DNA from 4 places in the Mesorhizobium sp. M0074 genome. Region 1 is predicted to be linked to each of the others. Evidence: predicted binding sites of a transcription regulator. Region 1 holds the regulator's gene; each other region holds the start of a gene.
The links. The regulator LexA, encoded in region 1, represses DNA repair genes until DNA is damaged. The targets are predictions, from matches to a motif close to TGTTCNNNNTGTGTTCNG.
Positions count from the first base shown of each region.

Region 2: parE (DNA topoisomerase IV subunit B) is a predicted target of LexA. The motif match lies at 3,330-3,347, and genes of this name have one in related genera.
Region 3: dinB (DNA polymerase IV) is a predicted target of LexA. The motif match lies at 4,275-4,292, and genes of this name have one in related genera.
Region 4: NKJ73_RS17980 (ATP-dependent helicase) is a predicted target of LexA. The motif match lies at 3,184-3,201, and genes of this name have one in related genera.

Region 1 covers NZ_JAMYUM010000003.1:172,010-177,879, forward strand. Annotated here, with positions in the region: gene kynU (kynureninase) at 1-717, opposite strand, end outside; gene lexA (transcriptional repressor LexA) at 1,165-1,899, shown strand; gene NKJ73_RS05980 (ComEC/Rec2 family competence protein) at 1,893-4,358, opposite strand; gene gltX (glutamate--tRNA ligase) at 4,455-5,870, shown strand, end outside.
Region 2 covers NZ_JAMYUM010000004.1:8,741-14,610, forward strand. Annotated here, with positions in the region: gene gcvP (aminomethyl-transferring glycine dehydrogenase) at 1-1,902, shown strand, start outside; gene NKJ73_RS06975 (GGDEF domain-containing protein) at 1,975-3,144, opposite strand; gene parE (DNA topoisomerase IV subunit B) at 3,418-5,469, shown strand; gene NKJ73_RS06985 (FUSC family protein) at 5,512-5,870, shown strand, end outside.
Region 3 covers NZ_JAMYUM010000005.1:278,166-284,035, reverse strand. Annotated here, with positions in the region: gene NKJ73_RS09735 (high mobility group family protein) at 1-215, opposite strand, end outside; gene NKJ73_RS09730 (hypothetical protein) at 285-683, opposite strand; gene NKJ73_RS09725 (XRE family transcriptional regulator) at 766-1,461, shown strand; gene NKJ73_RS09720 (hypothetical protein) at 1,683-1,982, opposite strand; gene NKJ73_RS09715 (hypothetical protein) at 2,166-2,528, shown strand; gene NKJ73_RS09710 (hypothetical protein) at 2,556-2,942, opposite strand; gene NKJ73_RS09705 (hypothetical protein) at 2,986-3,435, opposite strand; gene NKJ73_RS09700 (GNAT family N-acetyltransferase) at 3,555-4,013, shown strand; gene dinB (DNA polymerase IV) at 4,345-5,586, shown strand; gene NKJ73_RS09690 (hypothetical protein) at 5,757-5,870, shown strand, end outside.
Region 4 covers NZ_JAMYUM010000012.1:119,372-125,241, reverse strand. Annotated here, with positions in the region: gene NKJ73_RS17985 (ABC transporter permease) at 1-410, shown strand, start outside; gene NKJ73_RS17980 (ATP-dependent helicase) at 420-3,143, opposite strand; gene NKJ73_RS17975 (glucose/quinate/shikimate family membrane-bound PQQ-dependent dehydrogenase) at 3,395-5,707, shown strand; gene NKJ73_RS17970 (hypothetical protein) at 5,718-5,870, opposite strand, start outside.

The sequences.
Region 1 (5,870 bases):
ATAGATGAAGGCAGGCGCGCCCGGGCCGCCATTCAGATATTTGTAGGTGCAGCCAACGGCAAAATCGGCGTTTGCCTTGTCGAGTTCGACTGGCATCGCGCCGGCGGTGTGGCAGAGATCCCAGACGATCATCGCCCCGGCTTCCTGAGCCCTGCGCGTCAGCGCCGGCATGTCGCGCAGTTCGCCCGACTTATAGTTGACGTGGTTGACCAGCACCACGGCGGTGCGTTCGTCGATCAGCTCTTCGATGGTCGGCGCGTCGACCCCCGAGAGGCGCAGCAGCGTATCTTTTCGCGTCGAAACCACACCCTCGGCCATGTAGAGGTCCGTCGGAAAACTATCGCCCTCGGCGACGATGACCTGCCGCTCCGGTCGCATGGCCATGGCGGCGTGCAGCAGCTTGTAGATGTTGACCGATGTCGTGTCGCAGACCACCGTCTGGCCGGCCGCGGCACCGATCAGGCGCCCGAGCTGGTCGCCAAGTTCAAGCGGCATGTTGAACCAGCCGGCCGTGTTCCATGCGCGGATGAGATCATGCGACCATTCTTCGGTCGCGGCCTTGTGCAGTTCATCGAAAGCGGCACGTGAAGCAGCTCCTAGCGAATTGCCGTCGAGATAGATCACTCCTTGCGGCAACACAAAGCGGTCGCGCATCGCGCGCAACGGATCCGCGGCATCCATCGCCTTTATGGCCACGAGATCGGGAATTCCTGTCATGATTTGTCTGCTCCCCCAAGATCCAACGCAACGCCGGACACGCATCGACTGTTCTTCCATTACCTGGTTGCGCGCAGCAAGGCTCCACCGGCGAGAAGCAGCCTGACCAGGCGGTGGAAACCGGGACTTAACCCGAGGTTGGCGTTTTGAATTCGTTTCGTTCACGGTGCATTGACCAAACCGCACAGTCGATACGGGTTCAATTCCGTGCCTTTTGCCGACCGACGGCCGATGCCAGTGCCGCCTTCTAGGAGGCCAGAAGGGCGCAAACGAAAGCAGAATCAAGGCGATGAGGCTCGCGGCGGTGAAAATGCGGTACGCCGGTAGGGGACGTCGTTTGTTTCCCGAGCCTTAACGCATTCATTAAACTTTAAACAGTTGCGGAACACAACTGGAACAGATAGTGTTTGTTCTGGGTTTGTTTTTCTGATTCTGTTGGGGGTCGCTATGCTGACACGCAAACAACACGAACTGCTTATGTTCATCCACGAAAGGTTGAAGGAAAGCGGTATCCCGCCTTCATTCGACGAGATGAAGGAAGCGCTCGATCTGGCTTCCAAATCCGGAATCCACCGGCTGATTACGGCGCTGGAGGAGCGCGGCTTCATTCGCCGTTTGCCCAACCGGGCCCGTGCGCTGGAGGTGCTACGCCTGCCTGACTCGATCGCCCCCGGCCTCAATGCGGCACGCAAGTTCTCGCCGAGTGTCATCCAGGGCAGCCTTGGGCAAGGCGCCCCTCGGCAGGGCAAGCCGACATCGTCGCGTGTCCCTGCAGCCGGCAATGACGACGATGTCGTCGCCGCCGTTTCGATCCCGGTAATGGGCCGCATCGCGGCCGGTGTGCCGATCGATGCCATCCAGCACCAGACGCATTCGATTTCGGTGCCGCCGGATATGATCATGGGCGGCGAGCATTATGCGCTCGAGGTCAAAGGCGATTCGATGATCGAGGCTGGCATTTTCGACGGCGACACGGTGATCATCCGCAATGCCGATACGGCGAGCCCCGGTGAGATCGTGGTGGCACTGGTCGACGAGGAGGAAGCGACGCTGAAGCGGTTCCGCCGCAAGGGCGCCTCGATCGCCCTGGAAGCCGCCAATCCGGCCTACGAGACGCGCATCTTCGGACCAGACAGGGTCAAGGTGCAGGGCAAGCTCGTCGGACTGATCCGCCGCTACTGAGCTCCGCCCTTGGCGCCGGCTTTGGGGTTGTCGGCCCTGCGGTATGGCGGCAGGCCCCGTGCCGCGCGTGAAAATTTCCGCTGCACGTGCCAGGGCCGGTATGATTTTTCGACGGCGAAGCGGATCTCGGCGCGTGTTGCCGCTTGTGGATCGAAATAGACGGCGGCACTTCCCGCGCGCGCCAGTTGCCGTTTGGTGACGACGAGGACCAGCCGGTCGTAGTAGCAGGGGTTATGGGCGGTGGCGTCGTCGATGACGATCAAGCTGGCAAAGGCGCAGGCTGGCCGCGCAGTATCGCGGTCCTTGGCTTGCGCGATGATCGCGCCGGATGGATGCCTGGCAAGGCAGAGGCCGTCCGTGCAAATGAACGGCATGCCCGGCGGTAGGTCGGCCGGATCGGCAATGTCGAATTGCGGGTCGTTCTTTCCAGGCGTTTCCGGCGCGACGATGGCCTCTGATGTGAGCGCGCGTTTCCAGTTGTCGATGGTGAACTCATTCGGGCGTGCCCGGTTGACCGCGAGTTCACCGCTGCCGATCGGCAGCGCGACCAGCCGCGCGTCCTCCGAGACCAATACGTCGGGTATGCGTGTCTGCGTTGTCGTCAGCAAGCCGGCGAGCGCAAAAGGAAGTGCCGCCAGCCGCAACCAGGTCGTCGCCATGCTGGCAATGACGAGGGCGATCGTCACCAGAAGGACGGATCTCAGCGAAATCAGCCCGACCGCATCGATCGGCGAGCGCTCCGAGATCCACCCGGACAGGGCGATCATCGCCGTCAGCCCCTTGCCCATGACATAGAGGAAAGGGCCATCCGCACCGAACGGCATCGCCAGCGCGCTGAGAACGGCGAAGGGCATGACGACCAGTGAGACGATGGGCATGATGGCCAGATTGGCGAACAGGCTGAGCGGCGCCACGCGCTGGAAATGCCATATGGCGAAAAGCGCCGTGGCGCTCCCTGCAATGATCGAGGTCATCGCCAGACCGCACATGCCCAACAGGACCTTTCGAGTGGCAAAGCGTAGCGGCGACCGCCGCGGTGGCGGCGTGGTGGCCCTGCCGGCGCGGTAATCGGACCAGCCTGCATAGGCGCCGACAAGGGCCGCCGTCGCGGCGAAGGACATCTGGAAACTCGGACCGACCACCTCGTGCGGCGACACCAGGATGACCGCGATGGCCGAGATCGCCAGGTTGCGCATGGTGAGCGCGGCCCGGTCGAACAGCACGGCGATAAGCATCACCGCCAGCATGATGAAGCTGCGTTCGGCCGCAACGACAATGCCGGAAAAGACGAGGTAGGCCGCAATCGAAAAAAGCGCGGCGGCCGCGGCATATTTCTTGACCGGCCGTCGCGATGAGAAATCGGGAAACAGCGCAAAGGCACCCCGCAGCAGCGCCATGATGGTGCCGGCGACCAACGCCATATGCAGCCCCGAGATGGAGATGATGTGGTAGATGCCGGTGCGCCGCATCGCTTCGTTGATCTCCTCGGGAATGCCGGCGCGCACGCCGACGATCAGCGCAGCAGCAATCTCGCCCTCGGCACCGCCGATGCGGCTGCGGATATGGTCGGCGATCGATTCGCGCGCGTCTTCGATCGCGGAAGAAAGCTGCGCGGCAAGCGGCATGCTGCCCGACGACACGACTTTCGGATTGCCGAGAAAAAAGCCGCTGCCGCCGATACCGGCGAAATAGCTGTCGAAGGAGAAATCATAGCTGTCGGGCCGCACCGGGCCGGTCGGCGGCAGCAGCCGCACATAGCCGGTGATCTCGGAACCGGCGGTCAGCTCAGCCGGTATCTTCATCGCCGAAACGCGGACCCGTTCCGGCATGTAGCGCAGTGTCGGCCTGGCCGTTGAGATCACATCGATTGTCAGCCTGATGCGGCCGCTCGCCATGGGCTCGTACGATACGACGCGACCCGTCAGCCGCGTCGAGATTTCGGAGCCGAGCATATGCGTTCCGACACGCCATGTCTCGAACTTGGCGGCAAGTACGCCAAGCGCGCAGAGCAGCGCCACCATGAAGCACAGGCGCGTCCTGGGCCATGACCGCGAGACGACGGCACAAAGGGCCGCGAGGAGCGCGATTGCGATCGGCTGTGGAAAGGCCGGCTCCACCGACAGCCCGAAATATACGACCACCCCGCATGCGAGGAACACCGGCACCAGCAGGAAGGCGATGCCGCGGTCGAGTTCCAGGCCGGCTGCCGAGGTTACGCTGTTGCGGATACGGGACGGTGACGGGAGGCGGAAACGCCTAGGCAGGCGTACGATGGGCTCGCCCGCGGGCACGAGAACCGTTGCTGGGTCGCTGGCCGGCAGCGACGGAGCATCGAAGCGCGGAGCGGGTAGCAATGCCGGTGCCGGCAGGACAGGCGGGGGTGCGGCAAACAGCAAGCGTTCGCTGACGCCGCTGCCAACGTCCTCGCCCTCGCCCGCACCACGGCCTCGCACAGCCATCGGGTCTGCCCCTTGCGCCCTCGACCTCCTATGCTACATGAACGCGCAACGCGCGAAAGTCCGCAAACCCACTTCCTTCGCCCGCCTGAGAGTTCCATGCCCGATAAGGTCGTCACCCGTTTTGCCCCCTCGCCCACCGGCTATCTGCACATTGGCGGCGCGCGCACGGCGCTGTTCAACTGGCTGTATGCCAAGCACACAGGCGGCACGATGCTGCTGCGCATCGAGGACACCGACCGCGAGCGCTCCACCGATGCGGCAAGCGCGGCCATTCTCGACGGGCTTTCCTGGCTTGGCCTGACATGGGACGGCGAGCCGGTGTCGCAGTTCGAGCGTGCGCCGCGCCATCGCGAGGTGGCCGAGGAACTCGTTCGTATGGGCAAGGCCTATTATTGTTATGCGACGCCTGCCGAGCTAGAGGCAATGCGCGAGAGCGCACGGGCCAAGGGGCTGCCTCCCCGCTATGATGGACGCTGGCGCGACCGCGACCCGTCGGAGGCGCCGCCCGGCGCCAAGGGGGCGATCCGCATCAAGGCGCCGACAGACGGCGAGACGGTGGTGCATGACCGCGTCCAGGGCGACGTGCGCTTTCCCAACAAGGATCTCGACGATTTCATTATTCTGCGCTCGGACGGCAATCCCACCTACATGCATGCCGTCGTCGTCGACGATCACGACATGGGCATCACCCACATCATCCGCGGCGACGATCATTTGACCAACGCCGCACGCCAGACCGTAATCTATCAGGCCATGGGCTGGGAGGTGCCGTCGATGTCGCATATCCCGCTGATCCACGGTGCCGACGGCGCCAAGCTGTCGAAGCGGCACGGTGCGCTTGGCGTCGAAGCCTATCGCGCCATGGGCTACCTGCCGGAGGCGCTGCTCAACTATCTGGCGAGGCTTGGCTGGAGCCACGGCGACGATGAGATCATGTCGATCGCCGACATGATTGCATGGTTCGACATTGGCGACGTCAACAAGGGCGCCGCCCGTTTCGACTTCGCCAAGCTCGAGGCGCTTAACGGCGTGCATATGCGCCGGATGAACGACGCGGCGCTGCTCGACATCTTCATCGCCACTCTGCCCTATCTTGAAGGCGGCCCGGCAATCGCGGCGCGCCTCGACGACAGACGCAGGGCGCAACTGCTTGCCGCTTTGCCGGGCCTGAAGGAGCGCGCCAAGACGCTGGTCGAACTTGTTGAAGGGGCTGCATTCCTTTTCGTCGAGCGGCCGCTGCCGGTCGACGAGAAGGCGGCGGCGCTGCTCAGCGGTGAGGCGCGCGCGATCCTGCGGGGCGCTCATGCGGCACTAGCCACGGTTTCGGAGTGGTCTGCCGCCTCAGCCGAAGCCGCGATCCGCGACTATGCGCAGGCCGCCAGCCATAAACTCGGCGCCGTGGCCCAACCTTTGCGCGCCGCGCTCACCGGCAAAAGTACCTCGCCAGGTGTCTTCGATGTGCTGGCCGTGCTTGGCCGCGAGGAAAGCCTGGCGCGGATCGCTGATCAAATC
Region 2 (5,870 bases), on a different contig from region 1:
CTCGCTTTGCAGACACGCGAGCAGCATATCCGCCGCGACAAGGCGACGTCCAACATCTGCACCGCACAGGCGCTGCTCGCCAATATGGCGACGGCCTACGCGATCTGGCATGGCCCTGCCGGGCTGCAGGCGATTGCCGGCCGCGTCCACACGCTGGCCAACCGCCTGGCTGCCGGCCTCAAGGCAGCGGGCGTTTCGGTGCTCGGCGACAGCCGCTTCGACACTGTGACCGTGGAAGTGAAGGGCAGAGCCGGCGCGATTGCCGCCGCCGCAGAAAAGACCAGCCGACTGCTGCGCGTCATCGACGCCGACCATGTCGGCATCAGCTTCGACGAGACCTCCACCGAAGCCGATCTGGAGGCGATCGCAGCACTTTTCGGCGCCAAGGCCGGCGTTGCCGCCAGCAGTTCCATGCCAGGAAAACCGCGCGGCAACGAGTTTCTCACCCAGCCCGTCTTCCGCGAAAACCACTCGGAAACCGACATGATGCGCTTCCTGCGCCGGCTGTCCGACAAGGACCTGGCGCTTGACCGCGCCATGATCCCGCTCGGTTCCTGCACCATGAAGCTCAACGCCGCCGCCGAAATGATGCCGGTGAGCTGGCCTGATGTCGCCAACCTGCATCCCTTCGCCCCGGCTGACCATTCGACAGGCTATCGCGCCATGATCGACGAGCTGGAAGGCTGGCTGGCGGAGATCACCGGCTTCGACGCGGTGACCCTGCAGCCCAACGCCGGCAGCCAGGGCGAATATGCCGGCCTGCTCGCCATTCGCGGCTACCACCGCTCACGCGGCGAAGGCCATCGCACCGTCTGCCTGATTCCGTCCTCGGCGCATGGCACCAATCCGGCAAGCGCGGCCATGGCCGGCATGAGCGTTGTCGTCGTGCGCTGCACCGAGGACGGCAATATCGACATGGAAGACCTGCAGGCCAAGGCGGCCGAGCATGCGCACAATCTCGCGGCGCTGATGTTCACCTACCCTTCGACGCATGGCGTCTTCGAGGAAGGCGCGCGCGATCTCTGTGCGCTGGTCCACAGCCATGGCGGCCAGGTCTATTTCGACGGCGCCAACCTCAACGCGCTGGTCGGCCTCGCCCGTCCCGGCGATATCGGCGCCGATGTCTGCCACATGAACCTGCACAAGACCTTCTGCATCCCGCATGGCGGCGGCGGCCCCGGTGTCGGCCCGATCGGCGTCAAGGCGCACCTGAAGCCATATCTGCCCGGCCACATCACCGAAGGCTCGGCCCATGCCGTGGCGGCGGCACCGTTCGGCAGTGCCTCCATCCTGCCGATCACCTGGATGTATATCCGCATGATGGGCGCTTCCGGCCTGAAGCAGGCGACCGAGACGGCGATCATCTCCGCCAACTATGTGGCGACGCGGCTCGGCGAGCATTTCCCCCTGCTTTACAAAGGGCGCAACGGACGCGTTGCGCATGAATGCATCCTCGACACCCGCGTGCTCAAAGACAGCGCCGGCATCAGCGTCGACGATATCGCCAAGCGGCTGATCGACTATGGTTTCCATGCACCGACCATGTCGTTCCCGGTGGCCGGCACACTGATGGTGGAGCCGACCGAGTCCGAGCCCAAGCGCGAGCTGGATCGCTTCTGCGAGGCGATGATCGCCATAGCCGGCGAGGCAGCCAAGGTGGCGAAGGGCGAATGGCCGTTGGGCGACAATCCTCTAGTCAATGCGCCGCACACCGCCGCCGAGGCGTTGGCCGGCCAGTGGACCCATCCCTATTCGCGCCTGGAGGCGGCCTACCCCGCCGGCGATGCCGACACGGCGGCAAAATACTGGCCGCCGGTGTCACGCATCGACAATGTCGCCGGCGACCGCAACCTTGTCTGCTCCTGCCCGCCGCTGTCGGAATATCTGGGTGCGGCGGAATAGATCATGATCCCGAAAAGTGGAATCCGGTTTTCGGACAAGATCATGGGTCTAACAAGAAGATAGAAACCTCAATCAGGCAGAACGCAAGGCCGGCCCGTCGGCCTTGCTCGCCCGGTCCCGGACGACGACGCGATTTCGCCCGGCGCGCTTTGCCGCATAGAGTGCTGCGTCGGCTTCGGCCAGCACATCGTCGAGACCGGTGCCGTTTGTTCCGCCAAAGCCGATGCCGCCGCTGACTGTGCTTCGCAACGGACCGAGTTGGGTGGCCACGACTTCCGTGCCGAAGGCGACGCTGATCTTGCTCGCAATGTCATAGGCCTTCTCTTCCGTCATCCGCGACATGACGAGCACGAATTCCTCGCCGCCCAACCGGAAGGCGTCGACGCCGGTCCGGGCGTATTTCCTGATGACGGCGGCAAAGCGGCACAGAACCTGGTCGCCGACCGGGTGACCAAATACGTCGTTCGTCCTCTTGAAATGGTCAAGGTCGAACATGGCAACGGACATGAACGGACCGAAGACCCGCTCGCCGTAGAGTGCCGTCAACGCCCGCCGATTCATCAGCCCGGTCAATGGATCGGTCATCGTCTCGGCCTTCAATTCGATCTGCGCCTGCAAATGGTGCAGGGAGAGCGTCAATGCGCCGAGCCCGGTCATGCAGGCGACGGCCACGACGGAATTCACCCGCTCGGCCCAATTGTCGGGCGCAACACCCAGCACCCATTGGCCCGTGACCAGCAGGACCGCGCCGCAAAGTCCGAACGACAGCGCACAGACGCCGCTCAGGAACGAGACGACCAGCAATATCCGGCGATCGTGACCACCCTCAATCCAGAACATCGCTCCGATGAGCGAGAGCAGCGCCGTTACCGTTGCGTAGGTGACAATAAAGCCGACACCATCAAATCCGAGATACGTCGCGCCTGTGCAAACAGCCATCGCAACCAAGGTCGGCAAGATGGCGCGCCTGTAGTCGCCTATGCCGAGATATTGCATGGCCGACAGGCAGATAATCAGGAAACCGAGGCTGAGAAGCGCAAGCACGATCTGGCAAAGCCAGGGGCTTGGATCTCTTGCGTAATGCCAAAACAACACGACATGTGCGACGAGCACGAGAATGCCGCAGGCCACCGTCAGCACAAAGCGTGCCTGTGGCGCGCTGAACCAGATCGCAAACATGGTGATGCTAAGGCACGTGCCCGACAGCGCCGCCGCGAGCAGAAGCGAACTGTAATCCAACATGCTTAAGCGACAGCCTCTTGAGGGTTCCACTGCATTCTAGGTCAGCGACAGTTCGCGGATATCGTTTTTCAGCCAACCTTGCGGCGTAACCTTCGGACAAGGTTTACAAAGCGTCGATGCCCCAAGCTTCGACCCCATTTCCGCCGCTTGGCTGTCGAATGGTTTTGCAGTAAGAGGCTCTATCCTCGAACGTAACAGGAACCTCCGTCGCCTGCCCGCGAAAAGCGTGGCAGTATCGGGTGGTGATTCGCAGCATCGGAATCCAGGATCGGCATGGACGACAATAACGATCTTTTCGCCAAATTGGACAAGCAGCCGCAGCCGGCTCGCGCCGCCGCGCGACCGGCCGATCCGCTTGTGCAGGCGGCGAAGCGGCCGGCGCCCCGCGACGCCAGCGAGAGCTACAGTGCCGCCGATATCGAAGTGCTGGAGGGGCTGGAGCCGGTGCGCCGCCGCCCGGGCATGTACATTGGCGGCACCGACGACAAGGCGATGCATCATCTGTTTGCCGAGGTCATCGACAATTCGATGGACGAGGCGGTCGCCGGCCATGCGACCTTCATCGATGTCGAGCTTTCCGCAGACGGATACCTGTCCGTAACCGACAACGGCCGCGGCATTCCGGTCGATCCGCACCCGAAATTCAAGAAGCCGGCGCTTGAACTCATCATGACGACGCTGCATTCAGGCGGCAAGTTCGACAGCAAGGTTTACGAGACGTCCGGCGGCCTGCACGGTGTAGGCGTTTCCGTGGTCAACGCGCTGTCCGACCATCTCGAGGTCGAGGTCGCGATTGGGCGCAAGCTGTATCGCCAGCGCTTCTCGCGAGGCGTTCCGGTGACCGGCCTGGAGCAGCTCGGCGAGGTGCACAACCGCCGCGGCACGAAGATCCGCTTCCATCCAGACGAGCAGATTTTCGGCAAGGGTGCTGCTTTCGAGCCGGCGCGGCTCTACCGCATGGCGCGGTCAAAGGCCTATCTGTTCGGCGGTGTCGAAATCCGCTGGACCTGCGATCCGTCGCTGATCAAGGAAAAGGACACGACGCCGGCCAAGGCAGAATTCCATTTTCCGGGCGGCCTCAAGGATTATCTGAAAGCCTCGCTCGGCGACGAATTCCAGGTCACCCGTGAAATGTTTGCCGGTAAGAGCGAGAAGCAGGGCGGCCACGGTTCGCTCGAATGGGCGGTAACCTGGTTCGGCGGCGACGGTTTTATCAATTCCTATTGCAACACCATTCCGACCGCCGAAGGCGGCACGCATGAGGCCGGCTTCCGCAACGTCCTGACGCGCGGCTTGCGCGCTTATGCCGACCTGGTCGGCAACAAGCGCGCCTCGATCGTCACTTCCGAGGATGTGATGATCTCGGCGGCGGGCATGCTGTCGGTGTTCATCCGCGAACCGGAATTCGTCGGCCAGACCAAGGACAGGTTGGCGACGATCGAGGCGATCCGCATCGTCGAAAGCGCCATCCGCGATCCGTTCGATCACTGGCTGGCCGACAATCCGCAGGAGGCTTCGAAACTGCTCGAATGGGTGATCGCGCGCGCCGACGAGCGGGTGCGCCGCCGCCAGGAAAAGGAAGTGTCGCGCAAGAGTGCGGTGCGCAAGCTGCGCCTGCCCGGCAAGCTCGCCGACTGCACGCAGAATGCCGCCGCCGGTGCCGAGCTGTTCATCGTCGAGGGCGATTCGGCCGGCGGTTCGGCAAAGCAGGCGCGCGACCGCGCCAGCCAGGCGGTGCTGCCCCTGCGCGGCAAGATCCTCAACGTCGCCAGCGCCGGCAACGACAAGCTTGCCGCCAACCAGCAGATATCCGACCTCATCCAGGCGCTTGGCTGCGGCACGCGCTCGAGATATCGCGACGAGGACCTGCGTTACGACCGGGTCATCATCATGACCGATGCCGACGTCGACGGCGCCCATATCGCTTCGCTGCTGATCACCTTCTTCTACCAGGAGATGCCAAGCCTGGTCCGCGGCGGCCATCTCTATCTGGCGGTGCCGCCGCTGTATTCGATCCGGCAAGGCGGCAAGGTCGCCTATGCCCGCAACGATGCGCACAAGGACGAACTCCTGCGCACCGAATTCACGGGGCGCGGCAAGGTCGAAATCGGCCGCTTCAAGGGGCTGGGCGAAATGATGGCCGCCCAGCTCAAGGAAACCACCATGGACCCGAAAAAGCGCACGCTGCTGCGGGTCGACGTTATCGATGCCGAGGCGGCGACCAAGGATGCGGTCGACGCATTGATGGGGACCAAGCCCGAGGCACGTTTCCGGTTCATCCAGGAACGCGCGGAATTCGCCGAGACGGAAGTGCTGGATATCTGAGCTCCCGCCGCTAGCTTGGCCTTCTGAGCTGGAGACGAGCACTTGACCTGGGCGCGGCTGAAGGACGATATCGGCACGCGGATCGCTGGCCTGACGCGGCCGACGCGCTCGGACTGGATCTTTGCCCTGCGCACCGTCTCGGCCGGCCTCATCGCAATTTTGGCCGCCTATGCGCTGAAGCTCGACCACCCGCAATGGGCGATGATGACGGTGTTCATCGTCGCACAGCCGGTCGCCGGCATGGTGCTGGCGAAGGGGTTTTATCGTCTCCTCGGCACGCTTGCCGGCGCGCTGGCGGCGATCGGCATTACCACTGTTTTCGATGCCAACCCGTGGTTGCTGGTTGCAGTTCTTGCCGTCTGGATCGGCATCTGCTCGCTGGTCTCGTCGCTGCTACGCAA
Region 3 (5,870 bases), on a different contig from region 1:
CGGCCGCCAGAGCGTCGGCCACACCAGCCTTTGGATCTGGCAAGGCCGATGGCGCGCAGACGGGCGGTGCGGTGGACGATGCCGATGATGGCCGCGCGCGAGGCCGGGCGGCCGCGCAGCGCGGTCAACCGGGTGGCGATCTTCGCGGCCGACAGCCCGCTCATCAGCCAGTTCTCGATTTGTTCCAGTTCCGAGGCGGAATAGCGGGCGGCCATGATGTTTCATTTCCTGCAAAAATGGTTGTGTGCGGCGCCGGCTTCGCCGGCCTCAGGCTCGAAAGCCGGTCAGCCTTCGCGTGGTCTGCTGCGATCGAGCTTCATCTCGGCCGCCTGCCTTGTTGCGCCGGACACTGCCTTGCCCGTCCGCTCGTCGAAGGCGATGACCGCGCCGTCTTCGGTGCGGGTGCAGGAAACTGCGGCATCCGCATTGCCGGCCGGCAGGTAATTCGTGGCCGGAGCCGTGAGGGGAACGGCTCCGGCCGTTCCGGCCGCTTGCGCTGCCGGATCCGAGGCGCGAGCCTCGGGCATCGTCCCGGCCGGGGAGGAGGACAGCCGCGACGAAGGGGAAAGGTTTGGCACATGCATGGCCTTGGCGACCGGTTGTGGTACCGCCTCCAGGAGAGCGCTGCCGGCGCGCTGAAGGGCGGATTCGAGGACCGAAAGCTGGTGAAGCGACTTGTGCATGACCGTATAAGAGCATAACTCAATCAATTATGCAAGCGATTCTTGCATAGACGAAACCGATTCTTATGCCTCAGATGGAGCCATGGCGAAAACTGCACTGTCGATCAAGGTCGGAGCGGCGATCCGCCGGGCGCGCAAGCAGCGCGGCCTGGTGATGCGCCACATTGCCGAGCACAACGACACCGACGTCGCTGCCGTCGGCAATTGGGAAACCGGGCGCAACCTGCCCAAGACCGAGAACCTTTTGAAGACCGCCGCGTTCCTGCGCGTCGACCCGGTGGCACTCGGCAAGGGCGAGGTCGTTTTCCTCGAAGATGCCGGACCGGTCGCCGATGCCGAGATCGTCACCGATCCCGGCCCCCTGCCCGCCGGGCCGATGGACATCCAGCTTCTCGGCACCGCCGTCGGCGGCGACGATGGCGACTTCACCTTCAACGGCCAGCCGGCCGGCTATGTCCAGCGGCCGCCGGGGATCCGGCATCTGCGCAACGTGTTTGCGCTGCACGTGCTGAGCGATTCGATGGTGCCGCGCTACGAGCCCGGCGAGATGATCTATTGCGGCGGCCGCGAAGCGTTGCCCGGCGACCATGTGGTGATCGAGACCCTGCCCGAGGAGAACGAGCAAAACGGCAAGGCCTTCATCAAGAAGCTGGTCAAGCGCACCGCCGCCGAGCTGATCGTCGAGCAGTACAACCCGCCCAAGACGCTGTCCTTCAACCGCTACGCCATCAAGAACGTCTTCCGCGTCATCCCGCTCAAGGAATTGCTGGGGTATTGAGGGCTTGTTGCCTTCTCCCCTTGTGGGAGAAGGTGGATCGGCGCACAGCGCCGAGCCGGATGAGGGGTGCTGGAAGGAACGCGGCGGAGGAAATGTAGAAGCGATTTTTAAGCACTTACGCCATCAAGGTAGCGATCCGTCCAACACCCCTCATCCGACCGAGCTTCGCTCGGCCACCTTCTCCCACAAGGGGAGAAGGGAAGAGCAGCACGCCCGCCCCCTCAAGCCCGCCTCGACTGCAGCTCTCGACCGTTGAGCAGGCGCGCCTCGGCGCGGGTCCGTTGCCGGTCGTCGATGAAGGCGGCCTGGATCGAGACGGCGGCGCCCGGCAGGCCGTCGGCCCGGCAGGCCTTGCAAATCAGGCGCCCCGAAAGTGCTGATAGCGGCGTCTCCGGCCTCACCCCATGCCGCTTGAGCTCGGCCGGCTTCCACCACCTGTTACGGCCGCAGTCGATGCATTCGACGGCAATCGAGACAACATCGGCGATCGTCGCTTCCTTGCCTGCCAATGCCATGGTCATCCCCATCATCGTTCCTGCTTTGTTCGCAACATTATCGGTTTTTGGAGCGGAGTCGAGTCGGTTCCGCTTACATCAACGTGAAAGTTTCACTTGTTCGATTATTTGAGTTATGCTTATACATGGTGTGGACTGGAATCGGCGCGAGCAACAGAACCGCAGCCGGCCGGCAGCAAGGGAATGACGATGGACCCAGCCCAGTTCGCCCATGCTTGCGGCTATAGCGGCGACAGCCCGGCCATGTTTGCCGCTTTCGCGGCCATCCGCCAGGACGGCATCCGCAAGGCACGCCAGGGTCATCGCCAGCGCAAGGCGGCGATCGACCGGTTGAAGCCGAGCCGCGCTCTGTTCCTGGCGGCGATCCGCCCGGCGCAGTCAGCCGAGGAGGCACTCGAGGATGCCGCCCGCTTCCTGTCGATGTTCCGCAACATGCCGTACTGGCGACAGGAAAGGCGCGCCGCCGACCTCACCCGCGCCAGGCAGCAGCGCCTGTTCGCCCGCTTCTTCCGCCGCTACGGCCACCGCCTCTGGGCGCTCGAGGCGGCGTAAGCCCGAGCGGAGCGGCCAGCCAGCCGATCAAAGCTGCTGGCTGCGAGCGAAAATGCGGCCGTAGCTGGCATCGTCGATCTCTGCGAAGTGATGGGAGCGCAGGAAACGCTGCAGCCGGGGATTCGGTGTGGCGCAGGTGGCGGCATGGACATTCCAACGGATCAGCTTGAATTGCCGATCGATGGCATAGGCCCGGACAAGCCTCCACAAGACGAGCAGGACGCCTTCGCCACCGCCGTCGATATGGGCAAAATTGACCAGAAGCGTGCCGCCATTGCGATTGAATTCGGCCAGGACGGTGGCGCTGCCCATGGCGAAGGAGATCGGCCGGCCGAAGGCCAGCAACGCATCCTGGTCCGCGCGCGACAGCGCCCTCAACGTCTCCAGGGAGACACCCTCGATTTCGATCCGCATTGAAGGGTTGACCCTCGCTAAGTTGCTCGCCTCGCCCATTGCCCTAGTCTGCTTGCCAGAAAGACAGCTGATAATCCTCCAGGTCTCTGGAGTCTGAAGCGAAAAACTCGACGACAAACCTTCGGTTCGCAAACTGCCATTGCAGTTTTGCCTCATAAATCTCCTTGAGAACCGAGCCGAGAAACACGAGTTTGTCGCGAGAGATGTCGGCGGCGCCCAAGGCGTGAATGTCGGCAATGTGCAGGTGGTTCATAACCGCTTCCACGGACTGTCGTGTGGCGTTGGGGTCTCGTTCAAAGCTTCGCAGGCCTTCCTCGCTAAACCCTTCCATCAAAACGTAGCGTTCGAACGTCACGAATTTCGGCCAGAAAATGGTGCTGTATCCCACAGCAAGCGCAAATCGGCCCTCGCACCCGACCCAGCTTTGTAGATCGATGCCGGACCCATTGTTCCAGGCTGCCAATTCAGCCTTCATGCTGGCTGGAACATCCATATCGTAGCCTCCCGATCTCGCCTGTCATAGGTCTTTCAACGGCTGCTTTCCAGTAGACCGGCAAAGTTGCATCCCTTCACGCTTGTCGTCCCCAAATCCGCGCCGTATGTCTCCACGCGATGAGCGAGATCGAATTCCGTCGCGCGCAGGCGCCCGACCTGCCGGCGATCGTTGCAATGCTTGCCGACGATGTGCTCGGCGCAGACCGGGAAGACCCGTCCACGCCGCTTGCGCCGTCCTATCTCGATGCCTTCAGCGCAATCGATACCGATCCCAACCAGTTGCTGGCCGTCGCCGTCAACGCCGGGCAAGTGGTCGGAACGCTGCAGCTCAGCTTCCTTCCAGGCATTTCGAGAAAAGGCGCCTGGCGCGGCCAGATCGAAGGCGTTCGCGTCGCCCGGCAATGGCGCTCGCGCGGCCTCGGCAAGCTGATGATCGAATGGGCGATTGAAACATGCCGTTCGCGCAATTGCAGCTTCGTCCAGCTCACCACGGACAAAGGTCGACGGGAGGCGCACGCTTTTTACGAGCGCCTCGGCTTCACCGCCAGTCATCTCGGCTACAAGATGGCGCTGTAGCGCTCGGCTGATTGCCGAAGTCGGCGCTGCCCCTCATCCGCCTGCCGGCACCTTCTCCCCGTATAGCGACGGGGAGAAGGGGCTGTCCGCAAACTCGGCACTTTCCTGCAACGTTAGTGATTGGCGAAGCCATCGACGAAAGCGTCCTTCTCCCCGTCACTATACGGGGAGAAGTGCCCGGCAGGGCGATGAGGGGCGGCGCCAACCTGAAGCGATTGCCCCTTCACCTGTCGTCCGCGCTGCTTGACAATTCACCCACAATGTTCTCTTTATGTTCTCATCACAACTCGAGACAATGCGGCGTTCGAACCGCCGCGGGCGAACGGGCCGGATGGAAGCCAACATCCTCCACGCGGATCTGGATGCCTTCTATGCCTCGGTCGAACAGTTGCTCGACCCGGCCTTGCGCGGCAAGCCGATTGCCGTCGGCGGCGGGGTAGTGCTTGCCGCATCCTATGAAGCCAAGGCGTTCGGCGTGCGCGGCGGTATGCCGGGACGGCGCGCGCGGGAACTCTGCCCGCAACTCATCTTCGTCGGCGGCCATTTCAAGGACTATCAGCGGCTGGGCGATGCGGCAATCAAGGTGCTCGGCGATTTCACGCCGGTGGTCGAGCGGATTTCGATCGACGAGGCCTTTGCCGACGTCGCCGGCTGCACCCATTTGTTCGGCTCGCCGGCCGAGATCGCCGGCAAGATCCGCGGCCGCGTGCGGGCCGAGCTCGGCCTGCCGATCTCGGTCGGCGTAGCCCGCACCAAGCATCTGGCCAAGATCGCCTCACAGGTCGCAAAACCGGACGGGCTGGTGGTGGTCGATCCGCGCCACGAGCTGGAGTTCCTGCACCACCTGCCGGTCGAGTTGATGTGGGGCGTCGGCCCGGTCACCAGGCAGCGGCTGGCCGGCATCGGCGTCAACACCATCGGCGAGCTGGCGAAGACCAATGGTGGGGCGCTTGAGCGCCTGCTCGGGCCGGCGGCGGGAGAGAAACTCAACGCGCTGGCGTGGAACCGCGATCCGCGCAAGCTCGAGACGCAGCGCCGGGCGCGCTCGGCGGGTGCGCAGTCGGCGCTTGGCCGAAAACCGGCCGAGGAGCAGGTCTTCGTGCCCGCTTTGCTGCATCTGGCCGACAGGGTCGCCACAAGATTGCGGGCGAAATCCCGGCCCGGCCGCACGGTGACGGTTCGCGTCCGCTTTGCCGATTTGCGCTCGGTGACGCGCTCGATCACGCTCGACCAGCCGATTTCGGCAACCGCCATGCTGGCCGAGATCGCCGAGGCGCTGGTGCGCAAGGTGCTCATCGACCATCCGCACGAAAAGACAATCTCGCTGCTGGCGATCGCCGTATCGCATCTGGAGCAGCATGCCGGCCTGCAACTGGAACTGCCGCTCGGGCTCGACGACGACCGCCGCCGCCCCGGCACCAGCAAGGGCGCGGCGCGCTGGACCGCGGATCGCGCCGTCGACAAGATCCGCGACCGCTTCGGCTGGGAGGCGGTCGGCTACGCCTCGGTCGCGCTCGGACTGCGGCGATCGGTTCCCGACGCATTTCGGGAGCTGGCCGAGAAGGAATTGTGAGCCTCGATTACACTTTGGTTGCCAAGTCGCCGGAATGACGTTGAAGGCTGCGGACTTGTGAATTTATCTTCGGTCCAGTTGGTCGTGCACCGGTTTGGGTATCGGCCAGACAGGGTAGCACCCGCCCGCAAATCCTTCCGCACCTTCATTTCGAACGACAGGAGATCGGCATGGGACAGAACGCCGGATATTTCGCACTCATCGTTGCCGGACTGGTGACCAATGCAACGACGCTGGCCAAGCCGCTCAACCCGGACCGGGCGATTCCATCCCTGGGCGATATC
Region 4 (5,870 bases), on a different contig from region 1:
ACAACCGCCATCGCTTCGGCGCGCAGGTCAAGGTGGTCGGCGACAATCCCGACAGCGCCCAGCAGATGGGCATCGACGTCAAGCGCGTCAGGGTGAAGGTGTTCGTCTTCGTCGGCATCGGCGCGGCAATCGCCGGCACGTTCTCGGTGATGATCAACTTCACCTGGTGGCCGACGGCGGGCGACGGTTATCTCTTGCCGGTGCTGGCATCGGTGTTCGTCGGCGGTACCCCGACCTGGGGTGGCATCGGCACTGTTGTCGGCGGCGCGATCGGCGCGGTCACGGTCTCCTTCATCCAGACCGGCGTCGTCGCGGCTGGCCTGAGCGGCTTCTACGTCCAGTTCTTCAACGGGCTGATCATCATCCTGTCGCTGCTCGGCCACAAATGGAACCAGGCGCGGTATCGGTGAGGGGCGACCTCAAACCCCAGTAACAAACCCGTCCAGCACGCGTTTCTGGCCGGCTTTGTCGAAGTCGATGGTCAGCTTGTTGCCTTCGATGGCGGAAATATTGCCGTTGCCGAATTTCTGGTGGAAGACGCGGTCGCCGACATTGAAGGGGGACGGCGTGTCGGCGACGGATTTGGCGACCAGCTCGCCGTCGATGGTGCGGCCCTTGACCGAGGTGCGGCCGGCGCCGTAGCCGGAGTCGGTTTCGCCATAGCCGATGCGCTCGACCTGGTGGCCGGAGCGCGTGCCCCAATTGCGGTCGGTCGCCTCGGTGCGGTTCGCTTGGGCACGCTGCCAGCCCGGCGTCGCATAGGTGCTGGAGAAAGCGCCGGATTTCTCGGCGCCGTTGTTGCCGCCGATGTTGTCGAAGCGCGATGCTCCATAGGGGTTCTGCCTGCCCGCCCCTTGGCCGCCGCGACCGGAGGCGAACGAGGCGCCGCCATAGGCATTGCCGTAGCCGCCGTAGGAGTTGCCGCTCTCGGAAACTTCGACATGGGCTTCCGGCAGCTCGTCGAGGAAGCGCGACGGGATGGTCGATTGCCAGAGGCCGTGGATGCGGCGGTTGGAGACGAACCAGATGTGCAGGTTCTTCTTGGCGCGGGTCAGGCCGACATAGGCGAGGCGGCGTTCCTCCTCGAGCCCGGAGCGGCCGCCCTCGTCGAGCGAGCGTTGGTGCGGGAACAGGCCTTCTTCCCAGCCGGGCAGGAACACGGTTTCGAATTCGAGGCCCTTGGCCGAATGCAGCGTCATGATGTTGACGGCGTCGAGCTCGGCATTCTGCTCGGCGTCCATCACCAGCGCGACATGTTCGAGGAAAGAACGCAGCGATTCGTACTCCTCCATGGAGCGGATCAGTTCTTTTAAGTTCTCGAGCCGGCCGGGCGCTTCGATCGAACGGTCGTTCTTCCACATGTCGGTGTAGCCGCTCTCCTCCAGAATGGTCTCGGCGAGCTCGGTGTGCGGCGTGGTTTCCAGCGCCTTCTGCCAGCGCTCGAAATTGGCCGATACCTCGCGCAGCGCGGCGCGCGGCTTCGGCTTCAGCTCGTCGCTCTCGGCGAGTTTTGCCGCCGCCTCCAGCATCGGGATGCGCAGCGCGCGTGCGGTGTCGTGGATCTGGCGAATGGTGGCCTCGCCCAAGCCGCGCTTCGGCACGTTGACGATGCGCTCGAAGGCGAGGTCGTCGGCGCCTTGCGCGACGACGCGGAAAAAGGCCAGCGCATCGCGGATTTCGAGGCGCTCGTAGAAGCGCGGGCCGCCGATGACGCGGTAGTTGAGGCCGAGCGTGACGAAGCGGTCCTCGAATTCGCGCATCTGGAAGGACGCGCGGACGAGGATCGCCATGTCGTTGAGATTGTGCTTCTGGCGCTGATAGGCCTCGATGGTCTCGCCGACGGCGCGGGCCTCCTCTTCGGAATCCCAGGCGGCATGGACATGCACCTTCTCGTCGTCCTCGGCGATCTTTTCGGTGAACAGCGTCTTGCCGAAGCGGCCCTCATTGTGGGCGATCAGGTGGGACGCCGTGCCGAGGATGTGCGCAGTGGAGCGATAATTGCGCTCCAGCCTTATGATGGTGGCGCCGGGGAAATCCTTGTCGAAGCGCAGGATGTTGTCGACCTCGGCGCCGCGCCAGCCATAGATCGACTGGTCGTCGTCGCCGACGCAGCAGATATTTACGGTGGACAGGCGCGGACTTCCCTCCCCCTTGAGGGGAGGGTGGCCGGGCGAAGCCCGGGCGGGTGGGGTCCGTGCGGCAGTGCTCGACCTACCTGCGGCAGTGCTCGACGCTCTAGCGGTGCCTTCGGGGGCGACCCCCTCCGCCCGCTTCGCGGGCACCTCCCCCTCAAGGGGGGAGGATTGCGGCCGCTGCGCCAGCAGCCGCAGCCACATGTACTGGGCGGTGTTGGTGTCCTGATACTCGTCAACGAGGATGTAGCGGAAGCGCTTGTGGTATTCCTTCAGCACGTCCGGATTGGCGCGGAAGATGCGGATCGGATGGCACAGGAGATCGCCGAAGTCGCAAGCGTTCAGCGTTTTCAGCCGCTCCTGATAGGCCTTGTAGAGCTCGCGGCCCTTGCCGTTGGCGAAGGCACGGGCATCGCCCTCGGGGATGTCGGCGGGACCGAGGCCCTTGTTCTTCCAGCCGTCGATCATCTGGGCGAACTGCTTGGCCGGCCAGCGCTTGTCGTCCAGCCCTTCGGCCTGGATAAGCTGCTTGATCAGGCGCACCACGTCGTCGGTGTCGAGAATGGTGAAGTCGGATTTGAGCCCGGCCAGCTCGGCGTGTCTGCGCAGCAGCTTCACTCCGATCGAGTGGAAGGTGCCGAGCCATGGCATGCCCTCGACATTGCCTTCGCCGATCAACAGGCCGATGCGCTGCTTCATCTCGCGCGCCGCCTTGTTGGTGAAGGTGACGGCGAGGATCTGCGAGGGGAAAGCCTTGCCGGTGGCAAGGATGTGGGCGATGCGGGTGGTCAGGACGCGCGTTTTGCCGGTGCCGGCGCCGGCCAGCACCAGCACCGGGCCTTCGGTGGTTTCCACCGCCAGCCGCTGCTCGGGGTTGAGGCCGTTGAGATAATCGGGCGCGTTGTTCTGGTTGTTGCGGGCAGCCATGGCGCGCGCGGCAATGCCCGACGGGGCCACGGGCCGCGCGTTCGGTTCGTCAAAAAAGGGCATGTCTTCCGAAAAGCCGGACATCTCCCCCGAATGTAGTGATTCGGCAGCGAAAGGCCAGAAGTGTCTCCGTTTTGTTCTCTGTCCAGTCGGTAGACTCACAATCTGGATGGGTCCGCTAACCAAAACGCCGGGCTTGCGATGGGCCGGCACCGTAAAACGCCGAGCTTGCTTGACAGGGGAAGCGGGCCGGAGAAAGTTGCGTGGGGGCAGGAACGCAATGCGGGGTTGCCCATGGACGCGTCGCGGAGCGCACCAGTCGAAGGAGCACCGTCTTGGCTGTGGTCATCACCTCCCTGATCCTTTTCCTCATCGGCCTTGCGATTGGCGGCGGCGGCATCTGGCTCGTGACGCTGGGCGGCAGCTGGTACTACGTCATCGTCGGTCTAGCTTTCCTTGTCGCGGCCTGGCTGCTCTACAGGCGCAGATCCACGGCGCTGTGGCTCTACGCGGCGATCGTGCTCGGCACGCTCGCCTGGGCGGTCTGGGAGATCGGCTTCGACTGGTGGGAGCTCGGCCCGCGCGGCGGCATCATCGTGCTTGTCGCGCTATGGCTGTTGACGCCATGGGCGCGGCGCGGGCTTACCGGTCCCGACGGACGCGCGCCGCTGATCCTCGCCGTGCTGGCCTCGCTTGCGGTCGCCGGCTATTCGATGACGACCGATCCAAAGGATATTGCGGGTGAACTCAACACCGACAAGGTGACGCCGACGGCCGATCTCGGCGGCAACGTGCCGGCTGGCGAATGGCACTATTACGGTCGCACGCAATATGGCCAGCGCTATTCGCCGCTCGACCAGATCACCGCCGAAAACGTTGCCAATCTGCAGCCGGCCTGGACCTATCGCACCGGCGACGTGAAAGGGCCCGACGACATCGGCGAGACGACCTATCAGGTGACGCCGCTAAAAATCGCCGACACGCTCTACATCTGCACGCCGCATAATTTCGCCATCGCCATCGATGCCGCGAGCGGTAAGGAGAAATGGCGCTTCGATCCGCAGGTCAAGCTCAACAAGGACCGCCAGCACCAGACCTGCCGCGGCGTGTCCTATTATGCCGATGCCAAGGTCGCCGCTGGCCAGCCCTGCGCCACACGCATCTACCTGCCGACATCCGACGCCCGGCTGATCGCGCTCGATGCGGCGAATGGCCAGGTCTGCCCGACTTTCGCCGAAGGCGGCACGCTGAACCTGCTCGCCAACATGCCATATCCGAAGCCGGGCTATTATTATTCGACCTCGGCGCCGCTGATCGTCGCCAACAAGATCATCGTCGGCGGCGCGGTCAACGACAATTATTCGACGCAGGAGCCGTCCGGGGTCATCCGTGCCTACGATGCCGACACCGGCGCGCTGTTGTGGAATTGGGATTCCGGCAATCCGGACCAGACGACGCCGCTGCCGCCGGACCAGACCTACACCAACAACTCACCCAACATGTGGTCGACGGCGAGCGTCGACGAGAAGCTCGGGCTGCTTTATGTGCCGCTCGGCAACAAGACGCCGGACCAGCTCGGCGCCGGGCGCAGCGCCAATGACGAGAAATTCTCCTCTTCGATCACCGCGCTCGATCTCAACAGCGGACAATTGCGCTGGGTGCGGCAGACCGTGCACCACGATCTCTGGGACATGGACGTGCCGGCGCAGCCGACGCTGGTCGACATCACCACGGAAAATGGCGTGGTGCCGGCGCTGGTCGGGCCGACCAAGCAGGGCGACCTCTATGTGCTCGACCGGCGCAGCGGCGAGCCGATCGTTCCGGTCAAGGAAGTGCCGGCGCCGGGCGGCGCGATCGAAGGCGACCATACCTCGCCGACGCAGCCGGTCTCGGATCTCAGCTTCAGTCCGAAACCGCTGACCGGCGCCGATATGTGGGGCATTACCATGTTCGACCAGCTGGCCTGCCGGATCGAGCTTCGGAAGTTGCGCTATGAGGGCCGCTACACGCCGCCGTCGCTGCAGGGCTCGCTGATCTACCCCGGCAATTTCGGCACCTTCAACTGGGGCGGCGTGGCAGTCGATCCGGTCCGGCAGGTGATGTTCGGCATGCCGACATACCTGGCGTTCATCTCCAAGCTGGTGCCGCGCGCCGACGTGCCGCCGCCCGGTGACACCAAGGGCAGCGAACAAGGCCTGAACCGCAATGACGGTGCGCCTTACGCAGTAATATTGAAGCCGTTCCTGTCGCCGCTAGGCATTCCCTGCCAAGCGCCGCCCTGGGGCTATGTGGCGGGTGCCGACCTTCGGACCGGAAAGGTCGCCTACAAGCATCGCAACGGCACCGTCTACGACATGACGCCATTGCCGCTGCCATTCAAGGTCGGCGTGCCCGGCATTGGCGGGCCGATGATCACTGCCGGCGGCGTCGCCTTCCTTGGTGCGGCGGTCGATGACTATGTGCGCGCTTATGACCTGACGACCGGCAAACAGCTCTGGCAGGCGCGGCTGCCGGCGGGCGGGCAGTCGACACCGATGACCTACACGGTAGCCGACGGGCGCCAGTTGGTCGTCATCGTTGCCGGCGGCCACGGCTCGGTCGGTACCAAGCCGGGCGACTATGTGATGGCCTATACGCTGCCGAAATAGAGAAGTTCCTTCAGAGCCCGAGATGCCCTTTCAGGTCGGGTACCGATGCAAGTACCTCACTGGTCAGCTGCGGGCCGGCGGCTGTCTCGGCCTGCTGGACCAGCATCGTGCCGGCCTGGCTGATCTGTGCCAGCGTGAGGCCCGATGCCTTTAGTATGGCGAC